Regions from separate parts of the Aliamphritea hakodatensis genome, predicted to be linked through region 1. Evidence: predicted binding sites of a transcription regulator. Region 1 holds the regulator's gene; each other region holds the start of a gene.

Region 1 (7,647 bases):
GCGTAACCTTGAAGAACAGGAACGGGAAAAGGCTGCCGAGTCAGATGCTCCGCCTCCGCCCGAGCCGGATGCGGATGTGAAAGAGCTGGACTGGGATGATGTTATGCCGGTGGATATGATCGGTCTGGAGGTGGGATACCGGCTGATTCCTATGGTCGATAAGCTGCAGGGCGGGCAGTTGCTCAACCGGATTAAGGGGGTGCGTAAGAAGCTTTCCCAGGATCTGGGGTTTTTGGTGCCATCGGTGCATATTCGCGATAACCTTGATCTGATGCCCGGGGCGTACAGGATCACTCTGATGGGGGTGATTGTCGGGGAGTCTGAGGTGTATCCTGAGCGGGAGCTGGCCATTAATCCGGGCCAGGTATTTGGTCACCTGCAAGGTATTACGGTTAAAGATCCGGCCTTTGGTCTGGATGCGGTGTGGGTTGAGCAGAGTCAGAAAGAGCAGGCTCAGACGCTCGGTTATACCGTTGTGGATGCCGGGACGGTCGTTGCTACGCACCTTAATCAGTTGTTGCAGGCCCATTCTCATGAGCTGATGGGGCATGATGAGGTTCAGCAGTTGCTGGATATTCTGGCGAAATCCTCGCCCAAGTTGGTTGAGGATCTGGTGCCGGGGAAATTGTCTGTCAGTATTATTCTGAAAGTGCTGCAGAATCTGCTGATGGAACAGGTGCCAATCAAGGATTTCCGTACCATTACGGAGGCGCTTGCTGAGGCGGTGCCGAGAAGTGCGGATCCTTTGACGCTGACAGCGGCAGTGCGGGTGGCGTTAAACCGTCTGATTGTACAGAATATCAACGGTTCGGAGCCGGAGTTGCCGGTTATTACACTTGATCCTCAGCTTGAGCAACTGTTACTGGGGTCAATGCAGCAGGGTAACAGCGAAGGGTTGGTAATTGAGCCGGGTATGGCGGAACAGTTACAGACGTCACTGACTGAGGTGGCGCAGCAACAGGAAATTGCCGGACGGCCGGCGGTATTGCTCGTAGCTGCACCGGTCAGGCCCTTGCTTGCCAAGTTTGTGCGTTACGGTGAACAGCAGATATCAGTGCTTTCGTATCAGGAAATCCCGGAGAACAAACGGGTGACGATCATCGCGACTGTCGGAGGGCAGAACCGTGATCAGTAAGAGTGTTGAAACATCAAAGTTTTCCAGGGGATGGCCGATATACAGGAACGGTTATGAAGGTTAAACGTTTTTTTGCGCCGGACATGCGACAAGCGATGCAGAGGGTTCGAGAGGAAATCGGACCTGACGCTGTCATTGTGTCTAATCATCGGGTTGCCGGAGGGGTAGAGGTTGTTGCCGCCCACGAGCACGAGTATGAAGCTGCGCAGGAAGCCTTCAAACGTAAACAGGCGTTAGAAAAACAGCAACAACAGCAGCAACGGCAGCAACAGCAGCAGGCTCAGCGTCAGGTTGCCCGGGAAGCCAGTCCTAAGCTGCAAAGTAATCTGGCTGATGAGTTGCGTAAGGCGCAGGCCAGAATTGCGGCGGCTCAGGCCGGTGCGGAAGAACCTGCAAAGGCAAAAAATCAGCAGGTCGAAGATCCGGGGCTGGACGGGATACTGGATACCCTGAAACAGCGTCAGGCGCAGCAGGCCGCGAGAAATTTTGAGCGCAATGAGGGGCGGCAGCCAGGTTCTGTCGCGCCTGCTATTTCACCGGTATCGCCTCCGCCAGCCCCGGGTATAGATGAATATGCCGCGCAGGCCAAACCGGTTGTGCGGCAGGAGCCTAGCTACAGTCCGCCGGCACCTGATCCTCAGGTGGCTTCGATGCGGGCCGAAATTGATACGCTCAAATCACTGCTCTTACAGCAGGTTTCCCAGCCCAAAAGTACAGCAGAGCCCAACGTTGTGGCGGCACCTGCGCCGCAAAGAGCGGAAGAACCTTCAGAGCCTGAAGAGAGCGTGCTGCATAAACGGGTAGAGCACCGTCTTGAGAAACTTGGCATCGGGCCGCATCTGCGCCGTCAACTGATAAAGCTGGAAGGTGCTGAAAGCGTGGATGATGGCTGGCGGGATACATTGTCCCGTCTGAGTGAGTCGATTCCGGTGATTGGTGGCGACTTCGTTGAGCGTGGCGGTATGATTGCTTTTGTCGGGCCGACCGGTGTGGGGAAAACCACCACGATTGGTAAGCTGGCTGCGCGCTATGTTCTGAAGCATGGCAGTTCCAGTGTGGCGCTGGTGACGACTGACTCATACCGTATAGCAGCGCATGAGCAATTGCTTACTTTTGGCCGGATTCTGGACATTCCGGTGCGGGTGGTTGATGAAAATCACAGTCTGGATGAGGTTTTATTGTCATTGCGCAATAAGCGGCTGGTATTGATTGATACTGCAGGTATGAGTGCGCATGAGCCGCATACCCAGGCTCAGCTTGATATGCTGGAAAGTGTCAGTGTGCGGATGAAAAAGCTGTTGGTGCTTTCCTGCTCCAGCCAACGGCATGTCATCGAGAATGCCTATGAAACCTACAGCCGAATGGGGCTTAATGGCTGTATTCTCAGTAAGTTAGATGAATCCGGAAATCTTGGTGAGGCAATCGAGCTTATCGTTGATAACGGTTTGCCTGTTACCTATGTGACCGATGGTCAGCGGGTGCCGGATGATCTGGATGTGGCCCACAAGCGGGATCTGGTCAGCCGTGCAGTCGTGACAGCGCAGCGCGTTTCCCGTAATCAGCGTATGGCGCAGGACCGGCGTCAGGATAAACTTTCACAAAATGGGCAGTGGGTTGATTGATGGGATATCAGATAGGAAGACATAATGACTAGTCCGCACCCGGTGAAAGTTGTCGCAGTTACCGGGGGTAAAGGCGGCGTTGGCAAAACCAATGTGTCAGTTAACCTGAGTCTTGCGCTGGGGGAGATTGGTCGCAGGGTGGTGCTGATGGATGCTGACCTGGGGTTGGCGAATGTGGATGTGTTGCTGGGTGTAAAAGCAACTCAGAACATTACGGACGTGCTCGCCGGAGACTGTTCATTACGGGATCTGCTGATCGAAGTCGGTGAGAATGTCCACATTGTGCCCGCCGCTTCCGGGACACAGGCGATGACGACGCTGAGTGCGCATGAGCATTCAGAACTGATTCATTCGTTCAGTGATATCGAAGATCAGCTGGATGTACTGATTATAGATACCGCGGCAGGTATTTCGGACACAGTAGTGAGCTTTGTCAAAGCGGCGCAGGAAGTTGTCGTGGTAGTGTGTGATGAACCGACCTCTATTACAGACGCATATGCGCTGATGAAGCTGCTGAACCGTGATTATCAGGTGAACCGGTTTCGGGTACTTGCCAATATGGTACGTTCAGAGCAGGAAGGTCGGAATATATACAGTAAGCTGCTGACAGTGGCAGAAAGGTTTCTGGATGTGACGCTTCAATACCTGGGATCAATCCCTTATGATGAGTCAGTCCGTAAAGGTGTACAGCAGCAACGTGCTGTTTTAAAAGCGTTTCCAAAGAGTAAGGCCTCGTTGGCATATAAGCAGCTGGCGGCAAAAGTAGATGATTGGGGTGTGTCATCTTCACCCCGTGGTCATCTGGAGTTTTTTGTTGAGCGATTGGTTAAAGGGGCAAATCAACGCTGACAAGTCAGAAGAGCAAATATGTATAACCAGTTACAGTTTAAGTCGGGTCAGGAGCTGATCGAGCAATATGCGCCGTTGGTAAAACGTATCGCGCATCATCTGCTGGCGCGCTTGCCTGCAAACGTTGTGCTGGATGATTTGATTCAGGCCGGCATGGTTGGCTTGCTTGAAGCCGGCAAAAAATACGATCCCACCAAAGGCGCAAGTTTTGAAACTTATGCCGGTATCCGGATCCGCGGTTCCATTATTGATGAGGTTCGTCGGGGGGACTGGACACCCCGTTCAGTGCACCGTAATGGCCGTCGGGTTTCCGAAGCAATTCAGGCAATTGAATCCCGTACAGGCAGAGATGCCCAAGATGGGGAGGTTGCCGCCGAATTAAATATCACTATCACTGAATATCACGCATTATTGAAGGACTCCGCTGAGAGCCGGCTGTTCAGCTTTGAAAAGCTGATTGGTCCGCAGGAAGACGGTCCGGGCGAAAATATCGCCGCAGAGAATTTAAGTCCTGAAGATGAATATCAAGAATTGGGATTTGTTCAGGCAATCGCAACGGCAATTGAAGGTTTGCCGGAGCGGGAAAAATTAGTGTTGTCGTTGTATTACGACGAAGAAATGAACTTAAAAGAAATCGGTCAGATCCTGGGTGTCAGTGAATCCAGAGTAAGCCAGATTCATAGTCAGGCAGCGTTACGCTTGCGAAGTCGGTTAAGAGACTGGCAATAGCTGGCAGTCTGATGGATAGACACCGCTGGCTAGCGACAGTCAGATAGTTTTCCTGATGGAGGGATAGTCTTGAAGAAAGACATAAAAATACTTGTGGTAGATGATTTCTCTACTATGAGACGTATCATCAAAAATCTGCTCCGTGATCTGGGGTTTACCAATATTGTTGAGGCCGATGACGGTAAGACTGCTTTACCGATTCTGCAAAGCGGCAATATCGAGTTTCTGGTAACAGACTGGAATATGCCAATCATGACAGGTATCGATTTGCTTAAAACCGTGCGGGCTGATCCGGACCTGAAGCATATCCCTGTTCTGATGGTGACTGCGGAAGCGAAGCGCGACCAGATAGTTGAGGCGGCTCAGGCGGGTGTAAATGGTTATGTAATTAAACCGTTTACCGCTGCAGTGCTGAAAGAAAAAATCGATAAGATTTTTGAACGGCTGGGCTAGGTGGCGGCTATGTCTGAGACGATAGAGAATAAGGGAGCAAGTGGTTTTGAGCTTGAGTTGAAGCAGGATGCTGACAAGCTTGTGGAACATCTGGCAAACGGAGATGTTGGTGCAGCAATGACGCTGATCCACGACCTGAATGAAAAACGTCATCAGGCGCTGTATCACGAAGTCGGTACGCTGACCCGCTCACTGCATAATGCCATCGTCAGTTTTTCCGATGATGTCAGCAGCAATGCGATGTTGCAGGATTCCAAAGAGCACATTGCTTCAATATCTGATGCCAGTGACCGTTTGTCATATGTCATCGAGCTGACTGAAAGCAATGCTCATAAGACAATTGACAGTGTTGATATTTCACTGAACCTTGTATCCGAGCTGGAAGAAGGTTTCCGCCGCCGTCAGCGGCTGCTGGAAGAGTTCGATAAAGTTCAGCAGGACAAACCTGAGCTGGAAGGCCTGTATAAGCTTGCCTGCCAGCATGCGACTGATAACTCAGATGCCCTGGTTGAGCTGAAAGAGCGTCTGACAAATATCTTACTGGCGCAGGAGTATCAGGACATAACAGGACAGCTGATTAAACGTGTTATTCAGCTGGTTACCGACATTGAGTCACAGCTGGTTAGCCTGATGGAAGTTGCTTCCAGAGTTAATCGCCTGAATGGTATTGACGGTATGACGGCTGACGCAGAAGCGCTGGCTAAACAGAAAAAAATAATGGCTGAAGGCCCACAAATGGCAGCAAAAGATAATGATGAAGTTGCTTCCAGCCAGGATGATGTGGATGACCTCCTTTCCAGTTTAGGTTTTTAACAGGGGTAGGCAATGGCTTTAAATGTTGATCAGGAAATACTGGAAGATTTTTTGGTAGAAGCGGGGGAAATCCTTGAGCTTCTGTCTGAACAGTTAGTTGATCTCGAGCAGAATCCGAAAGACCGGGAGTTGCTGAATGCGATCTTCCGTGGTTTCCATACCGTTAAAGGTGGCGCCGGATTCTTACAGCTTGAGCCTATGGTTGACTGCTGTCACAGTGCGGAAAATCTTTTCGACATGCTGCGTAATGATGACTTAGAAGTCTCCGCGGCCTTGATGGACGTTGTATTACAGGCCCTCGATACTGTAAATGCAATGTTTGAAGATGTTCGCGGCGGAGAAAATCCGGAACCGGCACCTGCTGATCTGATTGCCCGGCTTGACGCTCTGGCTGCTGGGCAGAGCGTTGCAGTGGATGCGCCGGCACCGGCGGCTGCGGCTGAACCGGCGGCTGATCTGGGCGCGCAGTTTAATGAAATGGTTTCCGGTATGTCGGCAGCCGAAGACGCACCTGCTGCGGCTGGATCTGATCTGATTACCGAAGATGAATTTGAGTCATTGCTTGATGATTTGCACGGCAGTGGCGCACCGGGTGTTACCTCTGCTGCAAGGCCGCAAAGTGACCTGATCACTGAAGATGAATTCGATTCCCTGATGGATGAGCTTCACGGGCCTTCAGGAGCACCGGGTGCAAGCCCTGCTGCAGCGGCTACCAGTTCTATGGCTGATTCTGAGTTCGACCAGTTACTGGATCAGGCTGTTAAGCAAGCAACGGCTGCGCCGGCAGCAGCCCCGGCAGTGGAACCAGCCAAAGCGGAAACCCCTGCATCAGCCCGTACTGCTCAGGATGATCTGATCACCGAACAGGAATTTGAAAACCTGCTGGATGATCTTCAGTCAAAAGGACAGGGAGCATTTACCGATACACCTAAGCCTGAGCCTAAGCCGGTGGCGGCGAAAGCGACGCCGGCAAAAGCCGCGGATGCAAAGAAAGCGAATGTTGAGACCAATGTTCGCGTTGATACCCGCCTGCTCGATCAGATCATGAACATGGTTGGTGAGCTGGTATTGGTTCGTAACCGTTTGGTACGTCTGGGCGCTGATAACGAAGACTCCGAGCTGACTAAAGCGCTGGCTTCACTGGATATGGTGACCGGTGATTTACAAATGTCGGTGATGAAAACCCGTATGCAGCCGGTGAAGAAGGTCTTTGGTCGCTTCCCGCGTCTGGTACGTGACTTGTCCCGTCAGTTGAATAAAGAAGTACGACTGGAATTGCGCGGTGAAGATACCGATCTGGATAAAAACCTGGTAGAAGCACTGGCGGACCCGCTGATTCACCTTGTGCGCAACTCGATTGACCACGGTATTGAAATGCCGGATGAGCGGGTTAACCGTGAGAAGCCGCGTGAAGGTAGCGTACTGCTTTCTGCGGAGCAGGAAGGTGATCATATTCTGCTGGTTATCGAAGATGACGGTGCCGGTATGGATCCAAACAAGCTGCGTCGTCTTGCGGTTGAGCGGGGGATGCTGGATGTTGAAGCGGCCAATCGCCTGAGCGATCAGGAATGTTTCAATCTGATTTTTGCAGCCGGTTTCTCAACTAAAGAAGAAATATCTGACGTATCCGGCCGCGGTGTCGGTATGGACGTGGTTAAAACCAAGATTTCTCAGCTTAACGGTAAGCTGGAAATTGATTCCACGCTGGGTGAAGGCACCCGGATTGAAATTCAGGTACCGCTGACACTGGCAATCATGCCGACACTGATGGTGCTGCTGGAAGATCAGGCGTTCGCATTACCGCTGGTGAATGTGAATGAAATCTTCAGTCTGGATCTGACTCAGATTAACGTGGTTGATGGTCAGCAGGCGATTGTAGTGCGTGACCGCGCATTGCCGCTGTTCCATCTTAAGCGCTGGCTGGTTGACGGACACCAGGGCGATCAGTTGCCGGATCAGGGCCATGTGGTTATTGCCAATGTCGGTACTGTTCAGGTGGCATTTGTTGTTGATCAGCTGGTGGGTCAGGAAGAGGTTGTTATTAAA
Region 2 (7,647 bases), 720 kb from region 1:
TCTGCTGCTGTTGCGTGATGGGGAACGCCAGCGGCCATTCGCTGCCCCGTTGCACCGCATCCATAAACTCATCAGTGATCAGCAGTGACAAATTAAACTGCCGTAAGCGCCCGTCTTCCCGTTTGGCCCCGATAAACGCCAGCACATCCGGATGCCCCACGTCGAAGGTCGCCATTTGCGCGCCCCGCTGCCCGCCGGCAGAAGAGACCGCAAAACAGGTTTTATCAAACACATCCATGAACGACAGCGGGCCGCCGGTCAGCGCCCCGGCCCCGGCTACGAAACTGCCACTGGGCCTGAGGGTTGAAAATTCATAGCCGATGCCACAACCAGCTTTCAGGGTCAGCCCCGCCTGCTGGTTGCGCCCCAGAATATCCGTCATGCAATCACTGATCGGGCCGGACACGGTGCAGTTCACCGTTGAGGTTGCCTTCTTGGCCTGCTGGGCACCGGCATTGGCCATGATTCTGCCCGCCGGCACCGCGCCGTTACGAAGCGCCCAGAGAAACCGCCCGTACCAGAAAGCCCGGGTAGCGTCGTCAGCCTCCACGTCGGCCAGCGCTTTCGCGACCCGGATGAAGGTATCATCCATGCTCTGGTCCAGTGGAATACCGTCGGCATTACGTAACCGGTACTTAGTATCCCAGATATCAACAGATGCCGGTTGGAACTGGATTAAAGCGGTAGAAAAAGCAGCAGATAGCCCGTTAACAGGCTTCGAAAATGTATTCATGTGCTAACACTCCATATCAGTATGAAAAAGCGCTACAACAGCTGTCGTAACGCTTAAATACTAGCAGTGCAGCAATGTGAGCCGGACAGCAAAACTGTGCGTAATCCGGCTTACACCAGAGAAAACGTTTACTTTCATTTGGCTGTCAGGCTCGCCCTGCCGAAAGGAAAACGGCTGTCACACCTCACCCATTCAACAAGAAAGGGAGAACCTTCCTGCAAAAAGCAAAGCGAAGATTACAGAATATTCAGTCGTGGTAGCAGGCGGCCTAAAAACGGGAAGGAAATAACATACCAGGCCCTGCAGAGCCCGAAACAAGAAGTCCGATGTTTACTTTATTGCAGCAGACTGAGTATCTGCTGCGGGGCGGCGTTAGCCTGAGCAAGCATGGCGGTGCCCACTTGCTGAATGATCTGAGCCCGGCTTAACTTAGCCGACTCACTTGCAAAGTCAGCATCCAGAATACGTGACCGTGCAGCAGCGGCGTTTTCCGATAAATTACTCAGATTTGAGATAGTAAAATCCAGACGGTTAATAACTGCGCCCAGCTCTGACCGGATCTCACTGATACCATCAAGCGCATTATCGACCGCTCCGATAGCCTTTTGTGCTGCACTGGCGGTCAGCAAATTCTGACCTGAAAGTGAGCCTCCGAACGCGCCGCCTGAGCCAACATTCAGATCTGCCAGCCCGGTCGCTGTTTTACCATTTTCGGTAACATCCACACTGATCGGATTACCTTCAACAGAAGACAGTTTAATTCTCGACTCAAGCACAAACACTTCATCTTCAAGCAACTTGTCGCCATCAGCATCCGTCAGATTTTCATCTCCCGCAACACCAAAACTGATTCCCAGCGCATTCAGTGTTTGTAACCCGTTCGTATCGCCCAGTGAAATCTGCACTGCGGTATTACCACGCAACCTGAGCTGACCATTTTCATCCGAACTGGCAGTAACACCTGTATTGCCACTCGCTGCGTTTAATTCATCGATAATGGTCTGAGTATTACCTAAATCAGACAACGCAACTTCCTGCCCTCTGATCTTCAAGGACCCGTTGCCTGCTGCTCCTGTATCAAGAAAACCAAGCTCAGTAACCAGTGCTCCGCCGACACTGTCTCCAAGATTAATCACAGTATCAGAAAAGAGATGTAACTTACCGTCATCACTCACGTATGCACTGGTATTATGTGCGAAAGTGTAGCTGTTAACCGTCTCAGCAATATCTGCAGCTGTATCATTAGCGTTGATCAGCATGCCAACACCGTTAATACCAAATGCACCATTATTGACAACACTGATGCCGGCGGCAGCCGTCGTATAGGCCTTCGTCGCTGCGCTATTCAGTGTAAAAGATTCGTCTGAAACGACACTTGCGACAACTCCCGTCTCACCGGTGGCCGCATTGATCGCATCAATTTTTCCCTGCAGTCCGGCACTGCTTTCTACCGGAGCGATTTCAACATCGTTAATAATCAGATCCCCGTTCGCCAGCGCCGTTTGCTGCTCTGTCGAATTCAGACCTTCAGACACCACTTCACCCAGAGCGGCTATTTCTCTGAAACCGAGATTAGCCAGATCAAGATCAGTGCCGCTCGCGGCTTTCGTCACGGTGACTGCACTGCCATCATCAGCAGATAACACCAGTTGAGCATCTACCGTGAAATACGTACCGGAATACTGATCCGGAATGATCAGATTAAAATCCTGAGCAGGCTGATTCGCCGTGTTAGAAAAAACGCCGGTATCATCCAGCGCAGGATTGCCATAGTCTGACCCGCCGATAGAACCTGTATCAGAATCCCCCAGGTTCAGCGTCGAGTTGGCAAACGGTCCTGCACCGGTGGAATATTCAAAACCATTGGCACGGAAGTAAGCTTCAAAGTTTGCCAGATCCGTAAACTGGGTTTTACCCGCAGCGTTCAGATCCTGTATTGCCTGATCCAATGTGTCGCCGGTTTCAAGCTCATCAAACAGCAGTTTAATACCGTCATTGTCATTGGCAAAGATATCATCCTGTAACATTTTGGCCGCCAGATAAGCGACTGAATAGCCTCCCGGATCCGAAGGCGAACCACTGGCTGTGGTTGAATCGAATAATGTCTGAAACTCAGCTTCCGTATCGATATAACTGTTTTCAGAAACGACCCGGGCATCAGCACCATGTATCAGCTCGGCAGTACCTTCGGTGAACCAGCCGGGCAACGATGCACCACCGGTTATCCGCGTACCGCCTCCGACGTCGGTCAGGTCCATGGTAACGGCCATCACGGCATGTACCATTTCATGAGCGATAACCCGCTCAAGATTAATACTGCTGCTGCCGCCATCCGGCAAAGTAATGCCGACATAGTCCGCCAGATCGATATTCAGGGACAGATCAAGGGCCTCACCTGTGGCCGGATTAACCATGGTCCAACTTACTGAAGCCAGTTGGCCTGAAGGGGCATCCGTAAATAAATTAAGACTGATATCTTCCCCGGAGCCTTTAATACCGAAAAACTGCTCAATGCGGTCCTCAGCTTCACTGATCCAGTAGTTATTCAGACCTTCCACGATATTGGCAATATCCTGATTACTGATACTGGTCGTGTTAAACCCACTGGCACTTCCAGAAGTTGAATCCTGGATCAGCATAGTAGAAGCAGTATCACTGCTAATCGCCAGCTTGCCGCTCTCATCTAATGAGGCCTGTAATCTGCCGCCGGTTTTCGTGGTAATCTTTTCAGCCAGCTCTTCCAGCGAGTTTGTCGAATTCACTGTATAGGTAACAGCACTACCCTCAGTATCAAATACTTTAAGAGTAAGGGTGTCGGAACTGCTGAGAACCCCAGTGCCAACTGATGTTGCTGTTGCTCCCAGGACGGTACTGGCCGACACTCCCTCAATATCATTATTGATATGATCAACCAGGCTTTTCAGGCTATCGCCCTGGTTAACAGTGCCTATACTCTGGCCGTTAATCTTAACCGCATGACTAAGATCAACCGCTAATTTACCGGTATCGCTGTCAATATTAATCTGCGCTCCGGTCAGCCCCTCAGCGCCCTGTGCCAGCCCCAAACTCTTTGAATCAACTGATTTAAGATCAAAAGAGATAGACTGTTCGGCATCCGAACCAACCTGCAATGAAACTTCAGAGGTTGAACCGTCAAGTAATGGCTGACCATTAAAGCTTGTTGTTTCTGAGATCCGGTCAAGCTCTCTTACCAGTTGTTGGAACTCAGCGTTAATTGCGTTCCGGTCTCCGCTTGAATATGTTCCCGAGGCGGACTGTACAGATAACTCCCGCATACGCTGTAAAACACCGGTGCTCTGGTCGAGCGCACCATCAGCAACCTGTAGCATGGAGATACCGTCATTGGCGTTTCTGACAGCCTGATTCAACCCCCGAATCTGTGATGTCATCCTGTTTGCAATTGCCAGACCTGCTGCATCATCCTTAGCACTGTTTATGCGCTTCCCGGAAGACAACCGCTCCATTGCACTGCTCAGATCACTGGCATTTTCAGCCAGTTGTCTGCGTGCATTCAGAGATGCCAGGTTACTGTTAATTACTAAAGCCATCGAAACGTCTCAAATCCCATATATTCCTAGTCTTATCTGGAATAGATTCGGCCGACTTAACAATTGCTTTAAGTATTTTTAGCGTGTTTCACACCATCCGTTGACCATGACGTAATAAACTGTTTGCTCTCACTCCTTTCTTTAAACATCATTTGTTCAGTCACAATGCCGATCGTAGAAACGAGGAGGGGTATTATCAGGAATAATCACAGTCGCTCATTCGCCAGATCAAAATACGCTTCAACCGGATATCTGTAATCATTCCGCCCTCCTCACCAGGTCATATGCAACGCCGCCTTTCCAGCAAAAAACAGCGAACTACATAGGATTTTCACGCCACATTTGTAACAGAAAACGCCAACTCAACTGTTCAGCCGCATTTACTTTCGGCACAGTTCAGGCAGGTATAACAGCCGTCCATCAGGATCGCGGCCTTTACATTACACTTGGTGCACAGTTGCGCACCGGCAGGAAAATCTCCGGCGCTGTCACCGGATGTGACAGCGCTGCGTTGCTCATATTCTGCCCGTTTGTCTGCCAGCAGCTGGCGCTGACCTTCATCCAGCTGTTCCCCTTCCAGCAAGCCAATGGTTTGCAGATGGTCCTCGATGGCATAGCCGATTTCCGCCACCAGCGAGGGCATATAACGGCCACCTTTTTTGAAGTAACCGCCTTTGGGATCGAATACCGCCTTGAGCTCTTCCACCATGAAGACGACATCACCCCCTTTGCGGAATACCGCTGATATAACCCGGGTAAGGGCAACCACCCACATAAAGTGGTCCATATTTTTGGAATTAATGAAGATCTCATACGGGTGGCGCTGTTCAAATTCAGTGCCCTGATTCAGCAGGACATCATTGATGGTGATATACAGCGCATGAGGCGATACCGGCGTTTTGATTTTATAGGTTGAACCGAGCAACCGTTCCGGACGGTCCAGATTCTCATGAACCCGCTCCATCGTCAGTTCAGCTGGGGTGTCTGCTGCCTGCTCAACGGCAGTGTCTGCAGCCTGTTCTTCCTTTACAACTTCGCAGGCAATAATTTTCTGGCGGATGGCGGCGTTTGCAGACGCCTGACCGGACGACATATTCTGTGACATTCTGTGACTCCTATATTCTGATCAGTAATTACAAACGGCCGTAATAGCCTTCTTTCAGTGCATCGAACAGGTTGGCGGCGGTATGGATTTCACCGTCATATTCCACGGTTTCGTTCCCCGCCAGTTCAACGGTACTGCCATCTTCCAGGGTAAAGCGGTAACGGGTGTTCGCCAGATCCTGCTCTTTTACCAGCACGCCCTGGAACGCTTCCGGGTTAAAACGGAATGTGGTGCAGCCCTTCAGCCCCTGCTGCCAGGCGTAATGGTAAATGTGCTTAAATTTTTCATAGGGATAATCGGTCGGCACATTGGCCGTTTTTGAAATCGACGAATCAATCCATTTTTGGGCCGCTGCCTGTACATCCACATGCTGCTGCGGGTGAATGTCATCCGCACAGATGAAGTAATCCGGCAGTTTCTGTTCCGCTGCGTCACTGAATGGCACCGCTTCAGGATTAATCAGCTTCCGGTATGCCAGCAATTCATAGGAAAACACATCGACTTTTTCTTTGGTCTTGCGACCTTCACGGATAATGTTGCGGCTGTAATGGTGGGCAAAGCTCGGCTCGATGCCGTTACTCACATTATTCCCCAGCGACAGGGCAATGGTACCGGTCGGTGCAATCGAACTGTGATGGGTAAACCGGCAACCGTAGCGGGCAAGCTGCTCCACCAGCTCCGGCTCTTCGCTGGCGATCTTCTGCATATAGTGGCTGTAGCGGGCATGCAGTACCCGGCCCGGCAGTTCATCACCGGCCTTATAGCCGTCATCGGCCATTTCCGGGCGTTTGCGCAACATTTCCGGGGTCACGGTAAAAACTTCATCCAGTATCGGTGCCGCGCCCTTTTCCCGGGCCAGCCCCAGACCGGTTTGCCAACCGGTAATCGCCATCACCTTGCTGACTTCTTCGGTGAATGCCAGCGATGCCGGATCACCGTACTTGTAGCCCAGCATCGTGATTGAGGACCCCAGCCCCAGATACCCCATGCCATGTCGGCGCTTCTGAGTAATTTCCCGGCGCTGCTGCTCCAGTGGCAGGCCATTAATTTCCACCACGTTATCCAGCATCCGGGTAAACACCGCGACGGTTTCTTTAAAGCTTTGCCAGTCGAACCGGGCTTCAGCGGTAAACGGCTGACGGATAAAACGGGTCAGATTCACAGACCCCAGCAGACAGCTGCCATAGGGCGGTAATGGTTGCTCACCGCAAGGGTTGGTTGAACGGATGGTTTCGCAGAACCAGTTATTATTCTGCTCGTTTACTTTATCAATGAGAATAAAGCCTGGCTCAGCAAAATCGTACGTGGCATTCATGATTGAATTCCACAGCCCTTTTGCCTTCACCCATTTACTGATCTCACAGGCCACCAGCCCGGATTCATTCACCACATAGCCTTCATGCAGCGGCCATTCGCGCCAGATAACCCGCCGGGCATCGTCCAGATCCAGCGGCTCGCGCTGCTGGCTTTTCAGACTGATAGGAAATGCCAGCGGCCACTCAGCATCGGCATCCACGGCCTGCATAAACGCATCTGTAATCAGCAGAGAAAGGTTAAACTGCCGCAGACGGCCGTCTTCGCGCTTGGCCTTAATGAACGACAGCACATCCGGGTGGCCAATATCAAAGGTCGCCATCTGGGCACCACGACGCCCACCGGCCGAAGAGACGGTAAAACACATTTTGTCGAACACATCCATGAACGACAACGGCCCGGAAGTATACGCCCCCGCACCGGACACATATGCCCCGGCCGGACGTAAGGTAGAAAACTCATAACCAATGCCGCAGCCGGCCTTAAGGGTCAGGCCGGCCTCGTGGTTACGGCCAAGAATATCGTCCATCGAATCGCCAATGCTGCCGGAGACCGTGCAGTTGATGGTCGAGGTTGCAGGTTTATGTTGCTGCGCCCCGGCATTGGCAATCACCCGCCCGGCAGGGACTGCGCCATTACGTAGCGCTTCGAGAAACTTGTCATACCATAATTGTTGTAACTGATCTCCCTGCTCGACAGCGGCCAGCGCCCGGGCGACCCTTTTCAGGGTGTCATCCGGGGTATGGTCTATGACGTCCCCCTGTTTCGATCGCAACCTGTATTTACTGTCCCAGATGTCCTGTGAGGCCGCCTGTAGGGCCAGTTGGGTTAAATCCGTTTCACATTCAGGTTGCAGGGTTTTCATGCACAGCTACTCCATGGGGCAGTAATTAACAGTAATATCCGACATACAACAAAACAGCATA
Region 3 (7,647 bases), 1.6 Mb from region 1:
TGCAACGTTTATTGAAACCTCTGGGGCGGAACGGGTTTTCGGCATTGCTGCTCCGAAGGAGCAAGCTGATGTCATCCTGTCTGACCTGGGTAATCAGTACCGCAGGGGTATTGCTGAGCCGGGCCAGCAGGTCGATAACGTGTTGCCATTTTTGCAGCAGGCTGGCGGGTACTTTCGGTCGGCGGGATGTAGTCATATCTGGCTCCCGATACAGTTGTTATTATGTACGGGATAATAAACCTGCCTGAGGATTTGTTCGTGAGCCAACAGAATTGAGGCTTTAGAGCCACCGGGGCTGTGAATTCTGGGATGGAGGGGATGGCAGGCGCAGAAAAGCGCGCCTGCCGGGCTGAACGTAATGGGGGAAGGTCAGTTCGCCTGGTGATGTTTACGCAGGTTCTGAATAATATCTTTCAGCTGCTGGTTGGCATCATATTCCTTTTCGTCCTTCAGGTGGGACAGTTCAATCAGCCGGTTGAGGGATTCCAGTATGTTTTCACCCAGTTCGCCAGAATGGACTTTTTTGGCTTCTTTGGGGGCGTCTTCACTGTTATCGGTTTTGACCGTCAGCTTTTCCCCGTCGGTCACCGTGCTGGTTTCAGTACGGCGGGTAACACGGGGCTGATTGTTTTCCGGCATCATCAGGTCAAAAATGCTGGCGAACCGGGGCGTGTCCCCTGTATTGGTAACGTCGGTTATGGCGGCAGGCTGGCCAGCTTGCTCCGGGATCTCCGGTGGCGGTGGTGCGTCGGGATGGATGGCCAGATCCACTTCCTGAATGCTGCCTGCCTGGCCATCTTCCATCAGAAACATACCGCTGCTTTTAACCTGTCCCAGCAGTTGGTTGCTGCTGTCGGTCAGGTCAAAGTTACCGCTGCCGGAGCCGAGATATATGGCACCGACGCCGGCCTGTTTCAGGCTGATCAGCTGATCATTACCGGCTTCGTCCCGGCTCCATATTTTCAGTTTGTCGAAGATCTCATCAGACTCATCGATCCATTTATTGCCGTCGTCATCATACCGGGCAAGGTGGGCAAAGCCGTCGGTTCCCTGGGTACCGAACAGTTCGCTGCCATCGTTGATGACGTTGTCGTTGTTGATGTCCAGCGCCAGAAATCCGCTGCCCCCGGTGGCGAATGAGATGTTCTCTTCGCTGCCGTCGGCATCCAGATCAAAACTGAAGCTGGTGCTGGTGAGTGCCGCACCGGCGCCGCCCAGATTAATCATCAGCGGGTCCATGACTTCCCGTTCACTATGGCGAATCTGCATGCTTTCTTCGAGTTCAAAGCTGCGCTCCATTTCCAGTTCCATGGCAAAGTTAATTTGCCGGCCGTCTGCGGTGGTCACGGTGCCCTGGGTGTTTACCTGCAGCTTTTCTTCCTCTTTATAGAAATGCTGTTCGGTGATATCTACCCGGGCGTTGGTGGCAGCCGCCGCACTGATGGCGGTGAGTTCGGCCTGTGCCTGATTTAACTGAGAGACATTCTGATACACCTGAGCCTGCTGAAGGTTAAGACTCTGGGTCGGGACCGGCAATTGAATATTAAAGCGCACCGACTGGGCATCGAGCCCCAGTGTTGTTCGGGTAAGGGTTTCAATATTCCGGGTATTTTCCAGCGTCCGGCTTTGCCCGTTCTGAGTGATAACCGACTGGCTGGAAAGGGAGTTACTGTCCCGGTGGCGCATTTTTGCCTGATAAGAAAGGTCAGTCACCGTTTCCGTCAGGCTAAGGCCGGTACCTGTGCCGAGGCCGCCACGGCTCTGGGCTGAAGAGGCGCTGGTCATCTTTTCGTAATGGTGGCTGTCTTCCCGGTTATGGAGGGTCCTGAAGGCGACCTCAGATGATGAGATTTTCACGATAATCGTCCTATGATAATGCTGGCAGTGATAACAACAGACACAGAATCAATATATGAGCCAGATATGAGTGAATAATCAGGTTATCGGCGAAGCTGAACAAAAGCTGAGTGACAGGAGCGAAAAAAATATCCCTGATGCGTGCTGAATCAGGCAGTCACTGACAAGTATTGCTGGCTGGTTAATTGTGCAGTACCGGAAACCTGTACCCGGTTGATGCGTCCCTGATGAATCTGCAGTGTGCTGTTAATCTGCGAATTCTGAGCGAGCGCACAGCCTTGCAGGAAATTGTATTCGGTTTGTTGCGGAGAGTGGTGGGCTTGCAGATAGCAGGCCAGTGCACCGTTGCTGCTGCCGGTGGCTGCTTCTTCGGGGATGCCGAACAGGGGCGCAAAGTTGCGGCATTCTGCGGTAAATGCGGCGCCTGCTGGCTGTATCTCAAAGGCATGCAGGCCAATCAGGTTATGCTGCTGGCAGAACTGACTGAGCGCTGTCTGATCCGGGGTTAGCCGGTTCAGGGTATTTACCGGCAAGGGTAGGAGAATATCCGCCAGACCGGTTGAGACCGCCTGTATAGGTAAGCCGGTGCTGAGTTCAGTTGCGGGCAGGTTAAGCAGAGGGGCGATCACTGCCGGATCGAAGGTTTGCAGGAATTCAGGGCGTTGCTGATCCATAGATACCTGGCCGGTTTCACTCATGCTGACTTGCAGAAGACCCGCGCCGGTGTCCTGAATATAGTCTCCGGCGGTGAGGATCTGTTGTTGCCACAGCAGGCTGAAGGTTGCCAGTGTTGCATGGCCGCAAAAATCCACTTCTGCGGTCGGAGTAAAAAAACGCACTTTGAGATCGGCGGCTGAAGCTTGTTCAGGGGGGCAGACAAAGGCTGTTTCCGGATAGCCCATTTGCCGGGCAATGTTCTGCATCTGCCGGGTAGTGAGGCCGTCTGCATCCGGTACAACGCCAGCGGGATTTCCGCCTTTATCCTGATAGGTGAAGGCGTTAACTGTATATACCTGAATGCGTTTGATGGTCATCTTGGTCAGTCATCCTGCAGTAAAACGAAAAACGCCGGCAGTATACCGGCGTTTTGTACTGATGTGCAGGTCAGCCGTGGCAGCGGCCTTCACGCTGGAACGGATACACAGAGCCCAGTTGTAAAATCTGTGTCAGTTCATCCAGTGCGGTACGGGATTCTGTCAGTAACTGCGGGTCTGCCAGATCTTTTTCGCGCAACTGATCACGGTAGTGTTTGTCTACCCAGGTGTTCAGTGTAGTGAACAGGCTGTCGCTCATGCGGGTATGCTGGTTGAACGCCGCCAGTTCGGCGTCATTCATGGCAACCCGCAAACGCAGGCAGGCAGGGCCGCCGCCGTTGCTCATGCTTTGCTTCAGGTCGAAGACTTTCAGTTCACTGATGCTGGCATCGCTGCTGATCAGTTCCTGCAGGTAGTTCCAGACTGCCGGATTTTTCTCACATTCTTCCGGGATGACCAGCAGGGTGCTGCCGTCTGGCTTACTTAGCAGCTGGCTGTTGAACAGATAGCTTTGCACTGCATCCTGCACGGATACCTTGTCGGAAGGGACTTCGATGATTTCGAAGTCGCCGTTCATAGCGGTCGTCAGCTGAGCGTTAACCTCAGCCTGATTGAGAAATGCTTCCTGGTGACAGAAAAGCAGTTTGCCGTTGCCCACCGCGATGACGTCATTATGAAAGACGCCCTGATCGATAATCGCCGGGTTCTGCTGGGCATAAACCACATGGCTGTCGCTCAGACCGTGCTTACGGGCAATCGCCTGGCTGGCTTCCAGAGTTTGCCGGGCCGGGTATTTTTGCGGTGCCGGTTTGCTCATATCAAAGCCGTAGCGGCCGAAGACGAAAAACTCGATGCCTTGCTGGCCATAGTCATGGCAGAAACGGGTATGGTTGGCAGCACCTTCATCGCCAAAGTGCTCGACCCCGGGCAGTGCATGGTGATGCTGGAAGTGCTGACTGTCGGCAAAAGTTGCCTGCAGGATACGGCCGGTAACGCTGTGTTCAATCGAGCGGTGAAACTTGTTGGTCAGGTTGGCCGGGGTGAAGTGTACTTTGCCGTCCGCAGTATCTGCGCTTGGGGATACGGTCGCGGCGTTGGCGGTCCACATGCTGGACGCTGAGCAGCAGGCCGCCAGAATGCGGGGCGCCTGCTCAGCGGCACTGGCCAGTACGCTGGCATCAGAACCGGTGAAACCCAGCCGGCGCAGGGTGGCAATGTCCGGGCGTTCCTGAGGGGCCAGTATACCCTGTACAAAGCCCATATCGTGCAGGGCTTTCATTTTCTGCAGGCCCTGTTTGGCTGCCAGCTTCGGATTAGACGCTGCAGCCTGATGCTGTTCAGAGGCAACGTTGCCGAAAGAGAGGCCGGCGTAGTTGTGAGTCGGGCCGACCAGGCCGTCAAAATTAGCTTCGCGTGCTGTCATCGAAGGTACCTGAATGTAGAACGTTAAAGGGGTTGGTCAGAACCTGTCTGGCTAACAGGGTAGCACCGGGCAGTGGCTGTCTGCACTGCCTGATGCGACATGCACAGCCGGAAAGCCGGCTGTGCTGTGTTACTGTCAGTCCAGTGTCAGGCCCGGTGACAGTGCGGCAGGCATGGCCAGACTGTCTGCTTCGATACCGGCGACCGGGTATGAGCAGTAGTCCGCCGCATAGTAGGCGCTGGCACGGTGGTTACCGCTGGCGCCGACGCCGCCGAACGGTGCAGCACTGCTGGCACCGGTAATCTGCTTGTTCCAGTTAACGATGCCGGCGCGGATCTTCTTATAGAAGGTGTTGAACTGGTCTTCACTGTCGCTGAATAAGCCGGCAGACAGGCCGTAGCTGGTGTTATTGGCCGCCTGGATTGCCGCGTCGAAATCTTCGTAGCGAACGACCTGCAGCAGCGGGCCGAAGTATTCTTCGTCCGGCAGCTGTTCGATGGCGGTCACGTCCAGTAGCCCGGGACTGACCAGACCGGTGCCGGCCTGCAGTTTAGCTGCTGCAACCAGTGCACTGGCACCCAGTGACAGCAGGTTTTCCTGCGCGGCGATAATGCCGTCGGCTGCCGCTTCAGAAATCAGGCTGCCCATAAACGGTGCCGGTTCTTCAAACTGGCCGCCAACTTTAATCTGGCTGACGGCTTTGCTCAGTTCAGCAATGAACTGATCACCGGTGCTACCGTTTGGTACGAACAGACGGCGGGCACAGGTGCAACGCTGACCAGAAGTGATGTAGGCAGACTGAATGGTTTCGTGAACGGCCGCTTTAACGTCGCTGATGTCACCTACAATAAGTGGGTTGTTACCGCCCATTTCCAGCGCCAGAATCTTGCCCGGATGGCCGGCGAACTGTTCATGTAACAGGTGTCCGGTACGGGAGCTGCCGGTGAAGAACAGACCGTCCAGACCGGCGTGGGATGCCAGCGCAATGCCGGTGTCTTTTTCACCCTGGGTCAGGTTCAGGACACCGGCTGGCAGGTCGGTTTTGTCCCACAGCTGAATCATCAGCTCGGCGACTTTAGGGGTCAGCTCGCTGGGCTTCAGGATGACAGTGTTGCCCGCCAGCAGCGCCGGTACGATATGGCCGTTAGGCAGGTGGCCCGGGAAGTTATACGGACCGAATACAGCCACCACACCGTGGGGCTTGTGGCGCAGCACCGCCTGAGCACCGGCCATGTCACTGCTTTTCTCGCCGGTACGTTCTTCGTAAGCGCGGATGGAAATTTCGATCTTGCCAGCCATGGCAGCCGCTTCTGTCAGGGTTTCCCACAGTGGCTTGCCGGTTTCTGAGGCAATGGTTTCCGCGATCAGTTGCTTGTTTTCAGCCAGCTGTTCGCCGTACTGACGCGCGATGGCGCAGCGGTCGCTGAAGCTCACTTCTGCCCAGTTCTGGGCCACTGAACGGGCGGCCTCTACTGCCGCGTTGACCTGTGCAGGGCTGGCGGCGGCAGATGTCCACACAGCGTCGCCGTTAAATGGATTCAGTGAAGAAAATACCGGGCCTTCGCCGTTCAGCCACTGGCCGTTGATGTATAAAGATGCAGTCATGTTAAAACCTCCGTGCGGATGAAAGCGGTACAACCCGTACTGTGCTTCCGTCATTAATCTGTAGGGCGTCGGCGACCTCCTGTGGCAGGGCGGCGACGTGCTTACCCACCGGGGTAAGGGCGGTCATGCAGCAGCGGAATTCTGTAAAGTCCGTGGTGCTGACCAGATAAAGTTCCCCTTCAGGGGCGCGTGCGGATATCTGTACCTTGACGTACTGGCTTTCCTGAATGGCACGGATATCGTTAGTCTGGGCTTCCAGCGTCGGGCCGCCGTCGAAAATGTCCACATAGCCGGTGTAGCGCATGCCTTCTTTTTCCAGCAGTTTGCGGGCCGGGGTGGTGGCTTCGTGGGTCTGGCCGATCGCCTTTTGGGCGGCTTCCGGCAAAAGGTTGGTGTAAATGGTGTTCTTCGGCATCAGTTCGGCAATGAATACCTTGTCCATGGAGGACAACTGGTCAGCCTCGGAAAAGTCCAGCGAGAAGAAGTGACGTCCCAGACCTTCCCAGAAAGGTGAGACGCCGTTTTCATCGGAGTAACCGCGCATTTCCGCAATCACATGGTCGTTGAACAGGTGCGGGAATTCGGCCATGAACATAAAACGGGATTTGGACAGTAACGATCCCTGACGGCTGTGACGGGCTTCCGGTGCCAGGAACAGGGTACACAGTTCAGAGTAGCCGGTGTGGTCATTGGTAATGGTCAGGGTGTTGATGGTGTTATAGACCTTCAGTTCCCGGGAAGCATGAATCAGGGTGCCTACGCGATAGTTGTACCATGGATCAGTCAGGCCGACGGCTGCTTCAATGCCACAGATGCCGACCACTTCACCGGATTCTGTATCTTCCATTACAAAGAGGTAGAGGGCGTCCTGAGGCGGTGTGTTGCTGTCATAGGCACGCAGGGCGTCATCCAGTTTGGCTTTTACCTGAGCGTCGTTATCTTGCAGGGAGGTGAATCCCGGACCGGTTTTGCGGGCCAGTTCGCGCAGGGCCTGGTGATCTTCAGCCCGTATTGGGCGCACAATCATCATATTAAAAAGCCTCTATAATCAATTTGTTAAGGTATTTTATTAAAGTATATTTTAGGCATTAAACGGCCAGTAACAGGGCTTCGTCACCATCGCTGAGCTGCAGTTGCCGTGCCTGCTCAGCTGTCAGCACCGGGTGCTGCGGATCAACGTCTGCAAGCAGGCAGCGGAATTCCCCTAATGCGTGATTGCTGATCAGCATGGCGATTTCATTGCCGCCCGGTTGCGGTGTTGCATCCTGCACGCGGACAGTCTGAGTGTTGCTGGCACGGACTGAGCGAATGTCGTCTGTGCGACTTTCAAGTGTTGGGCCGGCGTCAAAAATGTCCACGTAATTGCGGAACCGGAAGCCTTCGTTTTCCAGCAGATCCAGCACCGGTTGCTGATCCGGGCGGGTCTTGCCCAGGGCGGCTTTGGCGGCCGGGCTGAGCATCGGAACATACACCGGATAATGCGGCATCAGGTCGGCAATGAAGCCTTTGGAGTTAATGCCGGTCAGGTAGTTTGCCTTGGTAAAGTCCATGCTGAAGAAGTGCCGGCCCAGACTTTCCCAGAAAGGTGACTGGTGATTTTCATCGGCTACGCCCTGCAGTTCAGAAATGATCCGGCTGGCAAAGCGTTGCGGTTGCCGGGCGATAAACATCATCCGGGCACGGGAGATCAGTTGCAGGTTTTCCGCGGTACGGGCTTGCTGGTCCAGA

The links. The regulator FliA, encoded in region 1, starts transcription of late flagellar genes. The targets are predictions, from matches to a motif close to CTAAAGTTNNNNNNNNNNCNGCCGATA.
Positions count from the first base shown of each region.
Region 2: a site for FliA is predicted at 4,348-4,374, ahead of PCI15_RS17215 (flagellinolysin). Genes of this name have one in related genera too.
Region 3: a site for FliA is predicted at 1,942-1,968, ahead of PCI15_RS13170 (SPM autocatalytic domain-containing protein). Genes of this name have one in related genera too.

Region 1 covers NZ_AP025281.1:4,486,233-4,493,879, reverse strand. The annotation lists gene flhA (flagellar biosynthesis protein FlhA) at 1-1,135, shown strand, start outside; gene flhF (flagellar biosynthesis GTPase FlhF) at 1,189-2,757, shown strand; gene PCI15_RS20365 (MinD/ParA family protein) at 2,782-3,606, shown strand; gene PCI15_RS20360 (RNA polymerase sigma factor FliA) at 3,625-4,335, shown strand; gene PCI15_RS20355 (chemotaxis response regulator CheY) at 4,417-4,788, shown strand; gene PCI15_RS20350 (protein phosphatase CheZ) at 4,798-5,601, shown strand; gene PCI15_RS20345 (chemotaxis protein CheA) at 5,614-7,647, shown strand, end outside.
Region 2 covers NZ_AP025281.1:3,764,508-3,772,154, forward strand. The annotation lists gene PCI15_RS17210 (adenosylcobalamin-dependent ribonucleoside-diphosphate reductase) at 1-733, opposite strand, end outside; gene PCI15_RS17215 (flagellinolysin) at 1,069-4,302, opposite strand; gene PCI15_RS17220 (TSCPD domain-containing protein) at 4,673-5,407, opposite strand; gene PCI15_RS17225 (adenosylcobalamin-dependent ribonucleoside-diphosphate reductase) at 5,436-7,586, opposite strand.
Region 3 covers NZ_AP025281.1:2,845,476-2,853,122, reverse strand. The annotation lists gene PCI15_RS13175 (helix-turn-helix transcriptional regulator) at 1-196, opposite strand, end outside; gene PCI15_RS13170 (SPM autocatalytic domain-containing protein) at 370-1,857, opposite strand; gene PCI15_RS13165 (PhzF family protein) at 2,007-2,891, opposite strand; gene astB (N-succinylarginine dihydrolase) at 2,962-4,314, opposite strand; gene astD (succinylglutamate-semialdehyde dehydrogenase) at 4,450-5,919, opposite strand; gene astA (arginine N-succinyltransferase) at 5,921-6,949, opposite strand; gene astA (arginine N-succinyltransferase) at 7,008-7,647, opposite strand, start outside.